DNA from 2 places in the Arthrobacter sp. Y3223151 genome. Region 1 is predicted to be linked to the other one. Evidence: predicted binding sites of a transcription regulator. Region 1 holds the regulator's gene; the other holds the start of a gene.
The links. The regulator HrcA, encoded in region 1, represses chaperone genes, less so after heat shock. The targets are predictions, from matches to a motif close to TTNGCACTCGNNNNNNNCGAGTGCNAA.

Region 1 (4,402 bases):
CCGGCACGCAACCCGGCCGCCTCCACGGCGTCGGCAACGCTGCCTGCGGCGTCCTCGTGCAGCAGCAGCGAGAGCCGGCTGTCCCGGATCAGGGCACAGAGCCCGGCCCGTTCCACCAGCGGCTCCACCTCCGGAACGCGGGCACGCCGCGACTGCTTGGCGGCCGCCCGGACCGCCAGCTGCCATTTCGCCGCTCCCTTGGCCGCCTTGTCCGCCTTCCAGCGCACGATGCTGCGTTCGGCCTGCCACGGCACCACGGCATCGACGCCCAGTTCGGTGGCCGCTTCGATGGCAAGTTCGTCGCGGTTTCCCTTGGCCAGCGCCTGCACCAGCACCAACTCCGGGTCCGGCCTCGGTTCCTGCAGGATCCGGAGCGCGCGGACGGTGAGCTGGCCGGACGTGCCGGCAACGGCCTCCCCTATCAGCCGCCGGCCCAGCCCGTCGGCCAGATCGACGGCTTCACCCGGCTCGATCCGCTTGACGGTGACGGCGTGCCGCGCCTCGTCCCCGGCCAGGGTGAAGCTGTCGCCCGGAGCGACGTCGTCGAGCTCGCCCGGAGCCGTGAAGAACAGGTGGCTGGTCACGCCTAGAGGTTACCGAGCCGGTCCCGCAGGCGGGCGAAGACGCCCGTGCCGGAGGACGCCAGCTTGCCCTCGGTGTATTCCTCGCCGCGGGCCCGGGCCAGCCGGCGCAGCAGGTCCTCCTGCTCCGCATCCAGCTTGCTGGGCGTCTCCACATGCACGTGCACCTGCAGGTCGCCGCGGCCGTAACCGCGCAGGTGGGTCACGCCCAGGCCGCGCAGGGTGAGGGTCTCGCCCGCCTGCGTGCCAGGCTTGATGCTGACTTCCTGTTCGCCGTCGAAGGTGTCCAGCGTAAGGTCGGTGCCCAGCGCGGCAGCGGTCATCGGCACCGAGAGCGTGACATGCAGGTCGTCACCCTCGCGGATGAAGTTCTTGTCCGGGTTGACGCGGATTTCCACATACAGGTCGCCCTGCGGGCCGCCGGCAGGGCCTGCTTCGCCCTGGCCGGCCAGCTGGATCCGCGTTCCGGTCCCGACGCCCGCCGGGAGCTTGATGGTGAGCGAACGCCGGCTGCGGACGCGGCCTTCCCCGTTGCACTCGTTGCAGGGGTCGGGAATGACCGTGCCGAAGCCCTGGCAGCTGCCGCACGCGGCAGTGGTCATGACCTGGCCCAGGATGGACCGCACCGCACGCTGGACCTGGCCGGAACCGCCGCAGATGTCGCAGGTGCGCGGGCTGGTGCCGGGGCGGCAGCAACTGCCGTCGCAGGTGGGGCAGACGACGGCGGTGTCCACTTCGATTTTCTTGTTGACCCCGAAGACCGCGTCCTTGAGGTCGATCCGCACATTGATCAGGGCATCCTGGCCGCGGCGGGTCCGGGAGGCCGGACCGGCGCCGCCCGCCCCGGCGCCGCCGAAGAAGCTTTCGAAGATGTCCTGGAAGGCGAACCCGGACCCGGAGAAGCCACCGCCGAAGCCGGTGTCATTGCCGTTCTCGTTGCCGGTGGTGTCGTAGATGCGCCGCTTCTGCGGGTCGGACAGCACCTCGTAGGCGTGGCTGACCTGCTTAAACTGTTCGGCTGCCTCCGGGCCGGGGTTCACATCCGGATGCAGCTTGCGGGCCAGCTTGCGGTAGGCCTTCTTGATTTCCTCGGTGGAGGCGTCCTGGCTGACACCGAGGGCGTCGTAGTGGTTACTCACCTTGTAGTACTTCACTTCCTGGGGATCGGTTCACCGGCGCCGACGGCCGGTGCGGACACTGCGCGGCGTGTGGCTAGCCGGCGAGGATCCGTGACAAATAACGTGCGACGGCGCGCACCGCGGCCATGGTGGTGGGATAGTCCATCCGGGTGGGGCCGAGGATGCCGACCTTGGCCGTCGCGCCCGGGCCGTACCCGGTGGCCACCACGGAGGTTTCGGCCAGCGAACCGTAGGGGTTTTCGCTGCCGATGCTCACCGACATGCCACGCGCGTCCTGATGCAGTTCGGAGAGCAACTGCAGCAGCACCACCTGTTCTTCAAGAGCCTCGAGGATGGGACCGATGCTCAGCTGGAAGTCGACCGTGGAACGGGCCAGGTTGGCCGTGCCGGCCATCAGGATCCGCTCCTCGTTCGTGGCCGCGGCAAGCTGCGAAAGCTGCGACGCCAAGGCCTCGACCGTGCCCGCCGGTGCCGTCTGCGGCGGCACCGGGAAGGTCTTCAGCAGCCCCGGCACCGCCGCCAGCGGTTTCCCGGACAGCGCCGACAGGAACGCTGCGCGCAGCGTGGACAGGGCATCCTCGGTGACGTCCGCCGGAAGCGCCGCGACATGCTGCTCCACCTTGCCGTTGTCCGCGATCAGCACGACCAGGGCCCTTTTGGGAGCCAGCAGGATGAATTCGATGTGGCGCACCTTGGCAGCACCCAGCTGGGGATACTGGATGACGGCCACCTGGTTGGTCAACTGGGACAGCAACCGCACGGTGCGTTCCATGACATCGTCGAGGTCGTCGGCGCCTTCCAGCAGTTTCTGGATGGCGCGGCGCTCGGGGGCAGAGAGCGGCTTGACGTCCGAAATCCGGTCCACGAACAGGCGGTAGCCCTTGTCCGTGGGAATCCGGCCGGCGCTGGTGTGCGGGGCGACGATCAGCCCCTCTTCCTCCAGCGCCGCCATGTCGTTGCGGATCGTGGCTGACGACACGCCCAGGCTGTGCCGGTCGACCAGTGCCTTGGAGCCCACCGGCTCGCGCGAGTGCACATAGTCTTCGACAATGGCGCGGAGCACTTCCAGCCTCCGGACCTCGCTCACTGCACTCCTCCTGTCTCCAACTCGTCTGCGGACAGACCGTTAGCACTCAACACGTCCAAGTGCTAAGTCTAATACGTCGCCGCCGTTGTTAGCATTGTCGGGCGGCCGTGCCGTGAGGACCACAACCAGCAGAGGACTTAAAGTTTATGAGCAGCTACGGCTGGGGCCCCCAGGATCTCACCGCCCCCAAGGCCCGGGCACTGCGCGAAATCGGCGCCGAACCGGGACTGGTGCTCGAGGACGCACAGAGCGGGTGGGTGGGCGCCGTCGTCCGGGTGGAGAAGTCCGGCGGTGTGCATCTGGTGTCGCTGGAAGACCGCCGGGGCAAGGTCCGCTCGTTTCCGCTGGGTTTCGGCTTCCTGTTCGAGGGCGAGCCGGTGAAGGTGGTGCCGGCGGCGCCCGCGCAGAAGGCACCCGTCCGGCAACGGACGGCCTCCGGTTCGGTCAAGGTCGAGGGCCAGCGTGCCAGGGTCGCGCGGGCCAGCAGGATCTGGGTCGAAGGCAAGCATGACGCCGAACTCGTGGAAAAGGTCTGGGGAGACGACCTCCGGGTAGAGGGAATCGTGGTCGAACCCCTGCACGGCGTGGACGATTTGGCGGCGGCCGTGGCGGACTTCTCCCCCGGTCCGCAGCGCAGGCTCGGCATTTTGGTGGACCACCTGGTCCCCAACTCCAAGGAGTGGCGGATAGCCGAGGCCGCCATGGCCGTGCCCGCGGCAGCGGGCAACGTACTGATTGTGGGCCACCCCTACGTCGATGTTTGGCAGGCCATCAAACCGGCGGTCATCGGGCGGTCCGCGTGGCCGGTGGTTCCGCGCGGCACCGATTGGAAGACCGGCATCCTCGCCGGCCTCGGCTGGCCGCACCGGACCCAGATCGACATCGCCGACGGCTGGAAGAGGCTGCTGGGCAGTGTCAACACCTATGCCGACCTGGAGCCCAGCCTCCTGGGCCGGGTGGAAGAAGTCATCGATTTCCTGACCGTTTGAGCCGGTCCCGGCCGGCGCCGGCGCTCGCGGAATGCACCGGGTGACGGGGTGGAACGGCTAGGCTAGGAACAGAAGTGAGCCATCAGAAGATTTTCCGAAGGTAGGTCCAGTGTCCGAGAACTCTGCGCGTAAGCAGCAGCCGGAGCGCAAGTCCGCTCCGCGCCAGCAGTACCAGAGCGCGTCGGCGTCCGCTTTGCCCCTGACCCCTTCGGAGGACCGGCAATGGGCCACCATGGCGCACTTCGGCGGCATCCTGGGCTGCTTCCCGTCGCTGGCGATCTACCTGATCTTCAAGGACCGGGGCCCCTTCACCGCCCAGGAGTCCAAAGAGGCACTGAACTTCACCGTTCCGCCCACGGTGGTGGCGATCATTGCGAACCTGCTGATCGTCATCCCGGCGGTCAGCGGGCTCTTTGCCGTCATCGCGGCCTCCATCTGGGTCTTCCTCACGGTCTATTCCGTCATTGCCGGCGTCAAGTGCAACCGCGGCGTTCCCTACCGGTACGCCTACAACCTGCGCCTGTTCCGCTAGCCCTGGCATCCCGCCAGCCCTGCCGCTCCGCCAGACTGCCGGCCTCCTACCCTGCCTGCCGCGCCAACCGCTGG
Region 2 (4,402 bases), on a different contig from region 1:
GGGCAGCACCGCGCACTTCAGCGACGGCACTGCCGGCGAGTTCGACGCCGTGATCCTGTGCACCGGCTACCTGCACAAGTACCCGTTCCTCCCCACCGAACTGTCGCTGCAGTCGCCGAACCTGCTCTACCCCGGCAACCTCTACAAGGGCGTGGTCTGGCAGCAGAACACCAACCTGTTCTATCTGGGCGCGCAGGACCAGTACTACACGTTCAACATGTTCGACGCGCAGGCATGGTTCGCCCGCGACGTGATGCTCGGCCGAATTGAACTGCCGTCGCTGCAGGAACGCCAAGCGGACATCCAGGCCTGGCTGAACCGTCAGGACGCACTCCCCGACCACGACGCCGAGGCCGATTTCCAGACCGACTACCTGCGCGACCTGATCGCCCTGACGGACTACCCCGAGTTCGACCTGGACGCCGTCGCGGTGCTGCTCAAGCAGTGGATGAAGGACAAAGAAGAGAACATCCTCGGCTACCGGGACATGATCCACCGTTCCGTCATGACCGGAACCATGGCCGCCCGGCACCACACCCGCTGGATCAACGCCATGGATGACAGCATGGCGCGCTACCTCGGCGGCCCCTCCGAGGACATGGACACCGGAGCGCTGGCCGCCCTGACCGGGGACACCAAGCAAGCCGCCGGCAGGTAGGACCCGCCAAGAACCACGGACGACGGCGGGTGGGCCGGGAGCGCTGCCTCCCCGCCACCCGCCGTCGTCACCTCCAGTGCCCCGGTTGAACCCGGGCTCAGGTGTTTACCCCGGTGGCCCAGCGCCTAGTGCCCGTTCCCGCCTGTTCCGTAGATGAACTCCTCGGCGTGGGACACGGCCTTTTTGAACGAGTCGTTGCGCAAGGCCGCCTGTTCCGGGCCGCCGTTGACGCTTTCCGTGTAGTTCGTGAAGCCCGGGCGCAGCGCCCAGATGCCACCGGCCGGCGGCAGGTAGAACACGGCGAAAGACCGGTGTTCGCCGTCGTCGTCCTCCCACACCGGCACGACGGCGACCGCAGCGCCGGTATCGACGTTGATCCACTGCGCACGCGGCCTCGGCTGGCCTTCCTCGAACACGCTCGGGTCCAAAAACGGCGCCGTCCCCGGCCCCCAGCGCTCCTCGAACCGTTCATGGAAAACGGGAAACAGGTGATGGTCGTACCGACGCCAACTGGAAACAGGCATTGATCCTCGCTTCATCGAAAGGGGAATAGCAGCCACTCAGGCCACACGGTATCGTCCGGCTCCGGTCGTGGGAAGCCGAGGTAGACCGGATCCGCCACCTGCATGGCCGGGCGCACTGCGGGCGCGGGACGGGGACGGGTCCTGGGCGTCGCGGGCCGTCCCCGCGAAGCCTCCTGCGCGCCGCCGGGCGCAGCCGCCGTTTGGTCGCCGCGGCGGCCGCCGGACGAAGCCCCCGTTTGCCCGCGTCCGCTGCCCACCCGGCGTCCGCGGTCGTAATCTCCTCGGCGTCCCGCGTCACCCAGCACGGAATAAGCCTGCAGGATGGCACCCATCGCCAGGCCGTCGGCGCGCGACCGCGGCGCATCGCCGTCGTGGTTCAAATCCGGGTGATGCATGCGCAGTAAGGCCCGGTAGGCGCGTCTGATGTCCGCCTCGCTGGCATCGGGCGCCACGCCGAGGATGGCGTAGAAGTCGGCGTCACCCATGCTGGCCTCCCTCCTGCTGCCGAAAACTGCCGCCGCTCATGGCCAGCCGGTGGCTCCGCCCGCGCCCGGGCGTCACCACCGGCTGCGATCCCACAGGTCAGGCGTCGATCATCTGCTTGGTGTCTCCGCTGCTGATCTCGATCTTGCGCGGCTTGGCCTGCTCGCGGATGGGGATCCGCAGGGCCAGCACGCCAGCCTCGTAGTTCGCCGTGACCTTGTCCGTATCCAGCGTGTCGCCCAGGATCAGCTGGCGGCTAAACGTGCCGCTGGGCCGTTCGGCGGCAACAACTTCCTTGCCGTCCTCGATCTTGGACTTGCGCTCCGCAGCAACCGTGAGGACATTGCGTTCCACGTCCAGGTCAATGGTGGACGGATCGACGCCGGGCAGGTCGAGTTCGACAACGAACTCCTCGCCCTCGCGCCACGCATCCATCGGCATCGCCACCGGGCGTGCCTGGTTTCCGAAGACCTGCTGGGTCAGGCGGTCCAGCTCACGGAAGGGATCAGTTCGCATCAACATGGCAGCCTCCTTCAGTTCTTCTCCTTGGCGCTCACCAAATCTGTGTTCGAGCGCATAGATATTATGACTCTGCGCTACTATGTTTGCAAGTCGGTTTTGGGAGGAATGTTGGCAAGCGAGAAGAAGCAGCCGCGGACGGACAAGGGTGTCTACGGCATCTCCGTGGTCTCCGACATCGTGGGCGTGGGCGAGCAGACCCTGCGCCTGTACGAACGGCGCGGCCTGCTGGAACCGGAGCGCACGGCGGGCGGCACCCGGCGGTACAGCCAGGACGACGTCGACCGCCTCCGCAGGATCGGCGAGCTCGTGGACGACGGCGTGAACCTGGCCGGCGTCGGCAAGGTCCTGGAGCTGGAAGACGACAACGCTTCGCTGCACCGGCAGCTCAAAGCGGCCAAGGAACGCGCCGCCGGACGGGAGCAGCGCGAAGAACCGGAGGAAACCACGCGGCCGGCCTGAACGCCCTCCCTTCCGCCCGGCACGCGGAGTATGGTCGACACCGGGACCTACATCGGAGCTAAACAGAGGACCACGCTCATGGGACTGCGAAGCGCGCTGTTCGCCGCGCAATACGATGCCGCCATTCGCCGCGAACCGGCGGAGCTCGCGTCACACCGCACCGCCTTGTTGTCCGGTTTGAGCGGGATTGTGTACGACGTCGGTGCGGGCACCGGCGCGAATCTGCCCTACTTCCCGCCGGGGTGCTCCGTGACATTGGTCGAGCCGGACCCGAACATGCGCAAGCGACTGGAGTCCAGAGTGGGGTCCCACTCCACAGCGCTGCGCGTCGTGGATGCGGTCGCCGAGGACTTGCCGGCCGAGGACGCCAGTGTGGACGCCGTGGTGTTCACCCTGGTGCTGTGCAGCGTGCCCGACCAGGCGGCGGCGCTGGCCGAGACCAAGCGCGTGCTCAAGCCGGGCGGCAAGCTCCTCTTCCTGGAGCACGTCCGCGGCCCGGGCGCGCACGGCAGGGTGCAGGACCTGCTGCAGCCGGTGTGGTCGTTCGCGGCACAAGGCTGCGAGCCCAACCGGAACACCGCGGCGGCGATAGCCGCCGCTGGCTTCGACGTCTCAGTGCAGGACGAGTTCGCCGTCGGCCCGGCATGGCTCCCGATAAATCCGATGGTGGCGGGCACGGCAACGCCCGGAGCCAACCGCTAGGCTGTCTCCGGGCGCTGCGCGGCGCGGCCGCTTTAGGCGGAAGCGTTGGTTACCCGAATCCCCCGAGCTTGTCCTTCATGCCGCCCAGCTTCTCGCCCAATCCTCCGGGGAGCTTGCCGAGCAGCGCGTCGACGTCGATGCCCAGCCTGGACAACAGCCCCGAGTCGCGCTCGGTGTCCACCTTCTCCGGCAGTTCTGCATCTGCCGCAACTGCCTGGTCCTCTTTTCCCTGCTGCTTAAGGAAATCGATGATCTGCTGCTTGTCGATCTGCATGGGTTTTTCCCTTCGCTAGCGTGTCAGCGTACTGACCACTCTCCTCGCGGCCGGCACGTGTGGCAAGGGCTCAAGACGGCAGCAAACGCCGGATGGCATACTGTTTGGACTCCACAGCGCTGTGGAAACCTCGTGGACAGGAACGCTAGACATGGCAGGGCATTTCGAAGTGATCAAGGCGCCCGACGGCGGCTACCGGGTCAGAATGCTGGACGGTAAGGGAAAACTCATGGCCGAATCGGTCACGTATCCGTCCCTCCAGGAGGCTAAGGACGGCATCGAGCTGGCCCGGGAAATCGCCGGCACCGGCCGGGTGATTGACCGAACGGACGGCGCGAATCCGGAGCCCGACGCGTAGCGTCGGAGGCCTGTACGTGTGGCGGAAAAGGGCATGCCCTCCAGCTCGCCAGCGGCGGGCGCGAAGAGGGCGTCGTCCACCGTTTCGGTCAATTTTCGGCCTGCGGCAGACCATCTGCCGCCCAGCCGGCCAGCTGCAGCGCCCCAGCGAGCAACAGGTAGGCGGCGATGAGCGACGCCGAGTGGCCGAAATGCTCCGTGCTTCGAGCAGAACTGGAAGCACTAGCGCCACATCGACAGCAATCTTCGGGCTGGTTAGGGCCTTTCGTCCGTGGTAATAGGTCCCCTCGGGCACTTTTGCGTCCTTCACGAGACGCGATCCACCGTGACACCTCGCGTATTGCCACCCAAGTTATCCACACCACTCACAGTTGTCCTGGAAATTGTGGGTCTGGTACGGCACAATTGATCAAGTGATGAAAT

Region 2: the regulator HrcA is predicted to act here: its motif matches at 2,212-2,238, upstream of AC5RUP_RS04895 (Hsp20/alpha crystallin family protein).

The regions. Positions count from the first base shown of each region.
Region 1 covers NZ_JBNHGI010000005.1:21,969-26,370, reverse strand. The annotation lists gene AC5RUP_RS09085 (16S rRNA (uracil(1498)-N(3))-methyltransferase) at 1-584, opposite strand, end outside; gene dnaJ (molecular chaperone DnaJ) at 587-1,720, opposite strand; gene hrcA (heat-inducible transcriptional repressor HrcA) at 1,794-2,807, opposite strand; gene AC5RUP_RS09070 (DUF3097 domain-containing protein) at 2,954-3,796, shown strand; gene AC5RUP_RS09065 (DUF4870 domain-containing protein) at 3,906-4,328, shown strand; gene AC5RUP_RS09060 (DUF4188 domain-containing protein) at 4,375-4,402, opposite strand, start outside.
Region 2 covers NZ_JBNHGI010000002.1:240,836-245,237, forward strand. The annotation lists gene AC5RUP_RS04880 (trimethylamine monooxygenase) at 1-658, shown strand, start outside; gene AC5RUP_RS04885 (hypothetical protein) at 784-1,182, opposite strand; gene AC5RUP_RS04890 (J domain-containing protein) at 1,194-1,667, opposite strand; gene AC5RUP_RS04895 (Hsp20/alpha crystallin family protein) at 1,765-2,187, opposite strand; gene AC5RUP_RS04900 (MerR family transcriptional regulator) at 2,293-2,646, shown strand; gene AC5RUP_RS04905 (class I SAM-dependent methyltransferase) at 2,725-3,348, shown strand; gene AC5RUP_RS04910 (hypothetical protein) at 3,398-3,622, opposite strand; gene AC5RUP_RS04915 (YegP family protein) at 3,774-3,980, shown strand; gene AC5RUP_RS04920 (DNA cytosine methyltransferase) at 4,396-4,402, shown strand, end outside.